4 regions of the uncultured Agrobacterium sp. genome follow, and region 4 is predicted to be linked to each of the others. Evidence: predicted binding sites of a transcription regulator. Region 4 holds the regulator's gene; each other region holds the start of a gene.
What was found. Region 4 encodes LexA, which represses DNA repair genes until DNA is damaged. Its sites were predicted from a motif close to TGTTCNNNNTGTGTTCNG; they were not measured.
Positions count from the first base shown of each region.

Region 1: a site for LexA is predicted at 1,074-1,091, ahead of QZ869_RS03880 (ATP-dependent helicase). Genes of this name have one in related genera too.
Region 2: a site for LexA is predicted at 1,222-1,239, ahead of dnaE (DNA polymerase III subunit alpha). Genes of this name have one in related genera too.
Region 3: a site for LexA is predicted at 739-756, ahead of QZ869_RS19355 (ImuA family protein). Genes of this name have one in related genera too.

Region 1 covers NZ_CAJYTV010000003.1:615,965-618,143, reverse strand. The annotation lists gene QZ869_RS03885 (efflux RND transporter periplasmic adaptor subunit) at 1-782, opposite strand, end outside; gene QZ869_RS03880 (ATP-dependent helicase) at 1,133-2,179, shown strand, end outside.
Region 2 covers NZ_CAJYTV010000011.1:187,433-189,611, reverse strand. The annotation lists gene dnaE (DNA polymerase III subunit alpha) at 1-997, opposite strand, end outside; gene QZ869_RS09425 (ABC transporter ATP-binding protein) at 1,407-2,090, opposite strand; gene QZ869_RS09420 (lipoprotein-releasing ABC transporter permease subunit) at 2,107-2,179, opposite strand, start outside.
Region 3 covers NZ_CAJYTV010000021.1:60,854-63,032, forward strand. The annotation lists gene QZ869_RS19345 (hypothetical protein) at 40-180, shown strand; gene QZ869_RS19350 (hypothetical protein) at 274-549, opposite strand; gene QZ869_RS19355 (ImuA family protein) at 820-1,572, shown strand; gene QZ869_RS19360 (DNA polymerase Y family protein) at 1,493-2,179, shown strand, end outside.
Region 4 covers NZ_CAJYTV010000011.1:589,546-591,724, forward strand. The annotation lists gene QZ869_RS11335 (hypothetical protein) at 1-147, opposite strand; gene lexA (transcriptional repressor LexA) at 478-1,203, shown strand; gene QZ869_RS11345 (GFA family protein) at 1,350-1,748, opposite strand; gene QZ869_RS11350 (glutathione S-transferase family protein) at 2,125-2,179, shown strand, end outside.

The DNA of each region.
Region 1 (2,179 bases), on a different contig from region 4:
ACCGCCTCGACCTTGCCCGTGAACGTTTCACCCGGACGCGAAACCGAGGTCGCCTCCACCGGCATGCCCACCTTGATCGTGGTCGCGAACCGCTCTGGTGCCCAGAAATTGACGAGAATTTTCGAGCGGTCGTCGATGCTGACAACGCTTGTCTGCGTCGTGGCATTATCGCCGACATTGATAGCGACGATGCCTGCGATTCCCTCGATGGGTGCGACGATGTTGCGTCGCTTGAGATTAAGCTCGGCGGTGCTGACGGCAAGCTTGGCGGACTCCTCGGCAATCTGCGCATCGAGAACATCGAGGCGCGCCACAGACCGGAGATTTCGGTAGGATGAGGATTTCTCGACCGCGCTCCTGAGAGCGACCTGCGCTTTATCGCGCTCGATCAACTGCTCGTCATCATCGAGCCGGGCCAGAACGTCGCCCTTCTTAACCTTCTGGCCAGAGGACACCAGGATTTCCGAAACCAGGCCGGAAGCCTGAGGTGTCACGATGACGGTCTGGATGGCTTCGCCGTTGCCGATAGCATTCAGGCGGTCGTTCACGTTGGCGGTTTTCACCGGAGCAGTCACGACAAGCGTCGCATTGCTGCGCCCGCCGCCCCTCTGCCCTGACGGTTTCGACGCAGAATCCGCGGCTGTCGGTGCAACTGGAATTTCTGCCGTGACGATGCCCGCTCTTGCCAAAAGGTCGCGCCCGGTGGACGAATTGAAGGCCCACAAAAAGAAGCCGGCTCCGACGACCGCCAGACTGACACCAACCTGCTTCCAAACCCGCATTCAATTCTCCGTGTAATTTAAACGCAAACGCAGTCGCACCATGGTGCCGACGCGCAAATGATTTATCGCAGTATCTTTGCAGCCGCTTAACAACGCAACGGATGATTCCGTTTCTTACTGAATTGTAATTCTCGATTATTTGACGACATTCAGTCTGAAATCGAGCAACTAGCAGTATCAGGAGTTGTAATGCTGATCGGAAAACCTGAAGAAACGCATCTGATTGGCAGCACAAACGCACCTGTAACGCAGGCGCCTCTGCCTTGGATTGGACGCGATCGCAGTTGATGCGGGAATAAAAGCAGAACGATGTTCTAGCGTTTACATACCGAATCACTACATTGGGCCGCATGAGTAACAGTTTCGACGATATGCCGTTCTTCGAGGAAGAACCAAACGAGCCGCGCCGCCCGGCACCTGCCGCGCCGGCTGCTGGCGGTCTGGGAATTGCTGCCCGCGCTATGGCTGCACGCGATCAGGCACGTTCCGCACCCGATTATCTCTCAGGCCTCAATCCGGAACAGCGGGATGCCGTGGAGACATTGGACGGACCTGTGCTGGTTCTTGCAGGAGCGGGCACCGGCAAGACCCGCGTGCTGACCACGCGTATTGCCCATATTCTGGCAACCAACCGCGCCTATCCAAGTCAGATCCTCGCCGTGACCTTTACCAACAAGGCCGCCCGCGAAATGAAGGAGCGTATTGGCGTTCTCGTCGGCGGCGCGGTAGAAGGCATGCCGTGGCTCGGCACCTTCCACTCCATTGGCGTGAAACTGCTGCGTCGTCACGCAGAGCTGGTCGGACTGAAATCGGACTTTACCATCCTCGATACGGATGACGTGGTGCGGCTCATCAAGCAGCTCATCCAGGCAGAAGGTCTGGATGACAAACGCTGGCCCGCCAAGCAGTTTGCCGGTATGATCGACAACTGGAAGAACAAGGGCCTGACACCACCGGACATTCCGGAAGGCGACAGTCGCGCTTTCGCCAACGGAAAGGGTCGAGACCTATACACCGCCTATCAGGCGCGTCTGAAGACTCTGAACGCCTGTGACTTCGGCGATCTTCTTCTGCACCCGATCACCATCTTCCGCCGCCATGGCGATATTCTGAAAGACTACCACCAGCGCTTTCGCTACATTCTGGTGGACGAGTATCAGGACACCAACACCGCTCAATATATGTGGCTCCGGCTATTGGCACAGCGCGCCAAAGGAGAGCCTCAGAACGTGTGTTGCGTCGGCGACGACGACCAGTCCATCTACGGCTGGCGCGGCGCGGAGGTGGACAACATCCTGCGCTTCGACAAGGATTTTCCCGGCGCCAGGGTCATCAAGCTGGAGCGCAATTATCGCTCCACCGAGCATATTCTCGGCGCCGCCGGCCATCTGATCGCT
Region 2 (2,179 bases), 400 kb from region 4:
GCATGTCAAGACCTTCGACGGCCTGGCGGCGAAGTTCCAGCGATTCTGCGCGTTCGGCCTCTTCCGGATCGTCACTGGCGCCGGTAAAGCGCGGCAGAATGGGCCCACGCTTCTTGAGAACATAGGAACAACGCTGGGCGATCTCGACCGTGTTTTCGATGGCTTCGGGGATATCCTTGAAGAGTGCCACCATCTCATCGCGGCTCTTTAGATAATGATCGGGAGTCAGACGAAAACGGCTATCGTCCGAAACGATCGCATTATGAGCGACCGCCATAAGGGCGTCATGGGCCTCATAATCCGCCTTGGAAGGGAAGAAGGCCTCATTGGTGGCAACCAGAGGAATATCGTGCTCATAGGCAAGCGCTATCATGCGGCGCTCATGCGCACGATCGTAATTGCCCTGACGTTGAAGCTCTATATATAGCCGATCGCCAAAGATCTCCTTCAGCGCGAGAAGCCGGCTCTTTGCCTGAGCGGCATGCCCTTCTTTCATTGCCATGTCGATAGGACCGCCGGATGCGCCTGATAGTGCTATCAAGCCGGCATTGCTTGCTTCTTCCAGCCAGGACTTGGCGATATTGACCGCATGGCCGCTGCCTTCACCGTCGAGATAGGCGCGACTGATCAAATCAACCAATCGTTCATAACCGTCAGCATCGGCGGCCAGGAGAACAAGAGACGGCAACTTGACCAGATTGTTGCCACCTCGCCTCTCCTCTACGACGTCCTGCATATCTATGGAAAGCTGACACCCGATGATCGGCTGCAGTCCTTCGTCTCGCGCCTTCTCCGAGAATTCCAGCGCAACAAAAAGGTTGTTTGTATCAGTGATGGCAATAGCGGGCTGAGAATCGCCAACAGCTTTTGCCATGATCTTTTTAAGAGGAAGCGCGCCTTCAAGCAGCGAATAGGCAGAATGGACTCGAAGATGCACGAAGCCGGGAGATTCCAAGAGCACGCCCGAAAGGTTCTGCCCGTCAAGATTATCGTCCATTTTGCCCGCATTCCTGTCATTTCTGAATCGGGCTTATTTTGGTCCCTTCGGGCGGCAAAGTCCACCGCGAACGGGTGTCCGTACACTGCAATCGTCAAGATACCGAAGGGTCGAAACTCACATGGATGTGAGGATAACCGAGAAGCTGGCAACGAACACAGCGATGGACGTGAAGGCGGCAAGGTCACGGATGAAATCAGTCATTTGTCTCTCCTTACTTGTTATGTTCCAACTTTGTTCTCATTTTGTTTCCATGTCAACAGATTTCTTCGGACTGTCCTATTGCCAACGTGCGCAGACTCGTCCGGGTTCCGCCGATCGAATCATTGGCAAAACAAAACCCCGCCTGAAGGGTCAGACGGGGTTCCTGTCATGAATCAGCCTGTGCGGTTGACAGACACTCTGAGTGTTAGAATTCGACGATCTTGCCTTCGCTCAAGGTAACGCGGCGGTCCATGCGTGCGGCCAGATCGTGATTGTGCGTTGCAATCAGCGCGGCAAGACCGGACTGGCGCACAAGTGCTTCCAGAGCATCGAAGACATAGGATGCCGTTTCAGGATCGAGATTGCCTGTCGGCTCGTCTGCCAGCAGCAGAAGCGGGGCATTGGCAACCGCTCTCGCGATCGCCACACGCTGCTGTTCGCCGCCCGACAGTTCAGCCGGGCGATGTTCCGCCCTGTGGCCGATGCGCATATAATCCAACAGCGCCTTGGCACGAACCTGCGCTTCCTTCGGAGCGAGACCCGCGATCATTTGCGGCATCATGATGTTTTCAAGCGCCGAGAATTCCGGCAGCAAGTGGTGGAACTGATAGACGAAGCCGATGTCGCTGCGGCGGATCGACGTGCGCTCCTCATCAGACAGCGTGCCGCATGGCTTGCCATTGATGAACACCTCGCCCGCATCTGGGTGCTCGAGCAGACCGGCCAGATGCAGAAGCGTCGATTTCCCCGTTCCGGAGGGCGCGACAAGCGCGACGATCTCACCGCTTCTCAGCTCGAAATTTGCGTCTTTCAGAATGGAGAGACTCGTCTCCCCCTGACCGTAGGTCCGTTCCACGCCGGAGAGCTGTAAAGCCATTTTTTTTGCCATGGTGCGAGGCCGGTCCTTATTCATATCTCAGGGCCTGGACAGGATCTAGCTTCGACGCACGCCAAGCGGGGAAGATCGTTGCCAGGAAG
Region 3 (2,179 bases), on a different contig from region 4:
CGTTAGTCCGGTTGGATGGTCAGCAAAAGGAGAATATCCATGAGTGACAGGAAGCCAGACCCGTCTAGCGACGCAGCCCGCACCGGTGAAGATGCGGATAAGGATCGCGAGGAACTCAAGAAGAAAGCCGAGAAAGGCATTGAAGACGCTACCGGCAAGAAGCCGAAGGGCGAGATCTAGACGAACAAATTGAGGTCGGGGAGGATTCCTGCACACCGAAATCTATGTTCTCCTCACTCTCAATTTCGCGGATCTTTCAAAGAGGTCGGACGGCTAGCCATCTGCATCCAGCGACTGGAGACATCGAAACCTCATCTCGCAAAGGTCGCCGTCGGGATGGCATAGACGGTCACAACCCATGGCCAGGCGCCGGCGGAGCTTGGAGAAGCTCACGCTGGCGCCGAACTTCGCAACAACCGCCTTTCGTTCTAAGCTATCAACGCGTTCACACCGGATGCACTCGATTTCGATGTTGGGCAGCCGGACGTCCTTCAGCGTGTAGCTGCGCTTGATGTGGGGCGTCGGCATGAATTTAGGCGTCTTGGCCACTATACCAACTCCCTTCGGTACCTCTGAGGACTTTGGATATCCACATCCCTCCATGACGACAAAAATATTCTCCACGAACGGGCCATGTAGAATCTAGTTACGGTTTTGATTCAACTTCACGAATCTGCAGTGTTGCTAATCTTGAGCGAAGATTCCTGATTTTCAGGCGTCTTGACTCCGGACAAGATACGGAACAGAAGGGGAACAATCAAGTTCTAGCGACATGATGTCGTCCCTGTTCAACTGCGATTTCGGAAGGATTCGTAACCGATGTCGGCTGCCCGCGATCAAGTGATTACTGATCTGCGAGAGCGCATCTCTTCCATTCAAGGAGAGGGCGTAAAGAAGGCGGGGTGCCTACCTTTCGGCGTCGATGAGATTGACGAAATCCTTCCGGGAGGCGGCCTGGCGTATGGCGCGCTGCATGAATTCGCGGGCGGCGGTTCTGGAACCGTTGACGGAGCGGCCGCCGCGCTGTTCGCAGCCGGCATTGCCGCACGCACGAAGGGTCCGATCGTCTGGTGCCTGACGAGGCCCGATCTTTTCTTCCCCGCTCTCGCTCAGGCGGGGCTTCATCCTCGCAGAGTAATCTTCGTCGAAAGCGACAAAGAAGAGGACGTTACCGCCAGCATGGAGGAAGCCCTTTCATTCGGAGGTCTTGGCGCAGTTGTCGGGGAAATGGTCAGACTGCCGATGGTCGTCAGCAGGCGCCTGCAACTCGTCGCAGAACGTACAGGCACCATGGCGCTTGTGGTCCGGAGGTGGCGAAGGCAGACCGAGGCAAACGACTTCGGGCAGCCGACCGCCAGCACTACACGGTGGCGTGTGAGTGTGACGCCGTCGGAAGAACTTCCGGTGCCGGGAGTCGGGAGACCTCGATGGTTTCTTGAGTTGATGAGATCGCGTGCGGGCGAATGTGCTGAGTTTTACGTCGGAGCGTGTGATGGCGAGGGTCGTATCCATATATCTACCGAATTTGCCGACGGACAGGATCAGACGAGACGATCCGGGTATTCCGGATGACCAGCCGATCGTGGTGATCGCCAGGAGCGGGTCCAAACGGTGGGTGTCGTCTGCCGACGTCGCGGCTCAGAAAATCGGTGTTCGCGTAGGGATGCCTGCCGCGAAGGCGCAGGCAATCTTCCAGGGTCTCATATTGGTTGATGCCGATCCCGCCGCGGATGCTGTCGCACTCAATCGTATCGGTTTCTGGGCGCTCGCGCGCTATTCGCCGATCGTCGCAGTCGACGGCATTGATGGTCTAGTCATGGACACCGAAGGCGCGGATCATCTTCAGGGTGGGGAGTTGCCAATGACGACCGGTATCGTGAACACCTTCCTGTCGCGAAAGCTGACGGCGAAGGTTGCCGTGGCTGATACCTGGGGAGCGGCCCACGCGTGTGTTCGAGCCATCAACCGCGACACTGTGATAGTGCCTCGCGGTGAAATAGTGCGCGCAGTCGAGAAACTTCCGATCTCTCTGTTGAGGCTCTCCGACAAGATCGTCCAGGATCTCCTTGTCCTTGGCTTCCATTCGATCGGCCAACTTGCGAACACGCCGCGTGCGCCGCTGGCGCTTCGTTTCGGACCGGAAGTCGGCAGGAGACTGGACCAAATGTTTGGTCGAGTG
Region 4 (2,179 bases):
TCATTCCTCACGACTCATGCGCCAGACATCGCCGGCAACCGCAACCTTGCGAGCTTGCAAAGGCCTTACAACATCAGCCCAAAAATCGGAATCGATTTTCCAGCTCTTCAGGCTTGAAACCTTGCGCCAGCAAAATGCGACAAACATTCTCGCTGTTCTCACCTCCAGAGGAAACCCGGACCGGTTTCGACGCCTTCCAGGCCTTCCTCGCACGCTGGCTTCGGTCGGCTCCTTCTCCTGCGAGACGCGGTTCTAACCAAGCTGAGCGATCAACCTGCTGCTCGCCATCGTCGTGTTCAGGAGGATGCTGTCATATTCCTAGCGGCAAGCTTCCACATTTGCGCGGAAACAGGACAGCGAAACGGCAAGCCGGAACGTTTGCGGAATTTTAAGGGATTGCAGAACACATATGGAACATATAGTGTTCGTTCTGTATTTGTTTCGCGAATTCTCGCAACGCATTCCAAGGGTTTTCTCATGCTCACGCGCAAACAGCAGGAACTGCTCCTATTCATTCATGAACGAATGAAAGAGTCCGGCGTGCCCCCGTCTTTCGATGAGATGAAAGATGCCCTGGACCTCGCTTCCAAATCCGGTATTCACCGTCTGATCACCGCCTTGGAGGAGCGCGGCTTCATCCGCCGTCTGCCGAACCGGGCAAGAGCGCTGGAGGTTATCAAACTCCCGGAAGCCTATTCCGCACCCGCGCAGAAGCCCGTACGTGGATTCGCCCCAAGCGTGATCGAGGGTAGCCTCGGAAAGCCGAAAGCGCCGGAACCTGCCCCTGCTTCAAAACCCGTAAATGATGCGATTTCAAGCGCGGTCACCGTTCCTGTGATGGGACGCATCGCTGCCGGTGTTCCGATCTCCGCCATTCAGAACAATACCCACGATGTTGCCGTGCCGGTGGACATGATCGGGACGGGTGAACATTACGCATTGGAAGTCAAGGGTGACTCCATGATCGAGGCCGGCATCTTCGATGGAGACACCGTGATCATCCGCAATGGCAGCACGGCCAATCCTGGAGACATCATCGTCGCTCTTGTGGATGATGAGGAAGCAACGTTGAAACGGTTCCGCCGCAAGGGTGCTTCGATAGCCCTGGAGGCCGCGAACCCGGCCTATGAAACCCGTATCTTTGGGCCCGACAGGGTCAAAATTCAGGGCAAACTTGTGGGTCTCATTCGCCGTTATCACTGACCGGTGACTGAAGGCACCCTACATCGGATCGGTTGAGCGCAGTAATCTCAGAACAAAATCAAAAAGGCAGGTCATCGCCTGCTTTTTTTGTATTCCGCGCCTCAACGGAGACAAAAGCAATGATGGGACAATGAAACTGCACGGGTCTATCGCCCTTCTTCGGTTCGGCCTGTCGATTTCCGATCGCGATCGAAACGGCGCAATGCGGGGTAATCCGGAAGCCATGCCTCACGGCGGATTGTCCAAAGCTCGTAGGTCGGCTCAAATTGATCCGGCTCGTCGAGTGAACCGAGATTGACCTCTACTTCGTCGCCGCTCCGGCCAAAAACCGGTGAACCGCAATCGGGGCAAAAAAAGCGGCCATTGTAGCTGCGAGTGTCTCCATCGATCGTTACGGCATCCTCTGGAAAAATTGCCGAGGCAAGAAAGAGCGCACCATGATGTTTGCGACAATCCATGCAATGACAAATCCCGACACGATAAGGCTGACCGACAAGAGATAGCCTTACCTTGCCGCAGGCACAGCCACCAGACCTCACCACCATGTTATTCCTCCTACTCCACGATACCTAGCCACCGAACACCGAACTTCGAATGAAGTTCAAATCCCACCACTCACGGCGACTGTTTTTGCTCTTCGACAGACCGACACATCAAATAATGTGAAGACCGCCATTCGTGATCCGGCCTGTAACTCCCTGTGGGACCGCGCTACGAGATTACTGACAAATGTTGTCAACCGAGAAAACCCAAGCATTGTCCGCATGAGACTGCGCAACGGTGTGCAGCAGTGAGAGGCGCTCTAATATCGAACGAGGGAATATGCGCGGATCTGAATGATTGGGACGCGCTTCAACGTGAACCAGCGCCGGAATCCATCAAGCCATGCGAACAAACGCATCACCATTTGGAGACAAAAGGATGTACGAACTCTACATAGCCAACAAGAACTACTCGTCTTGGTCGCTTCGGCCCT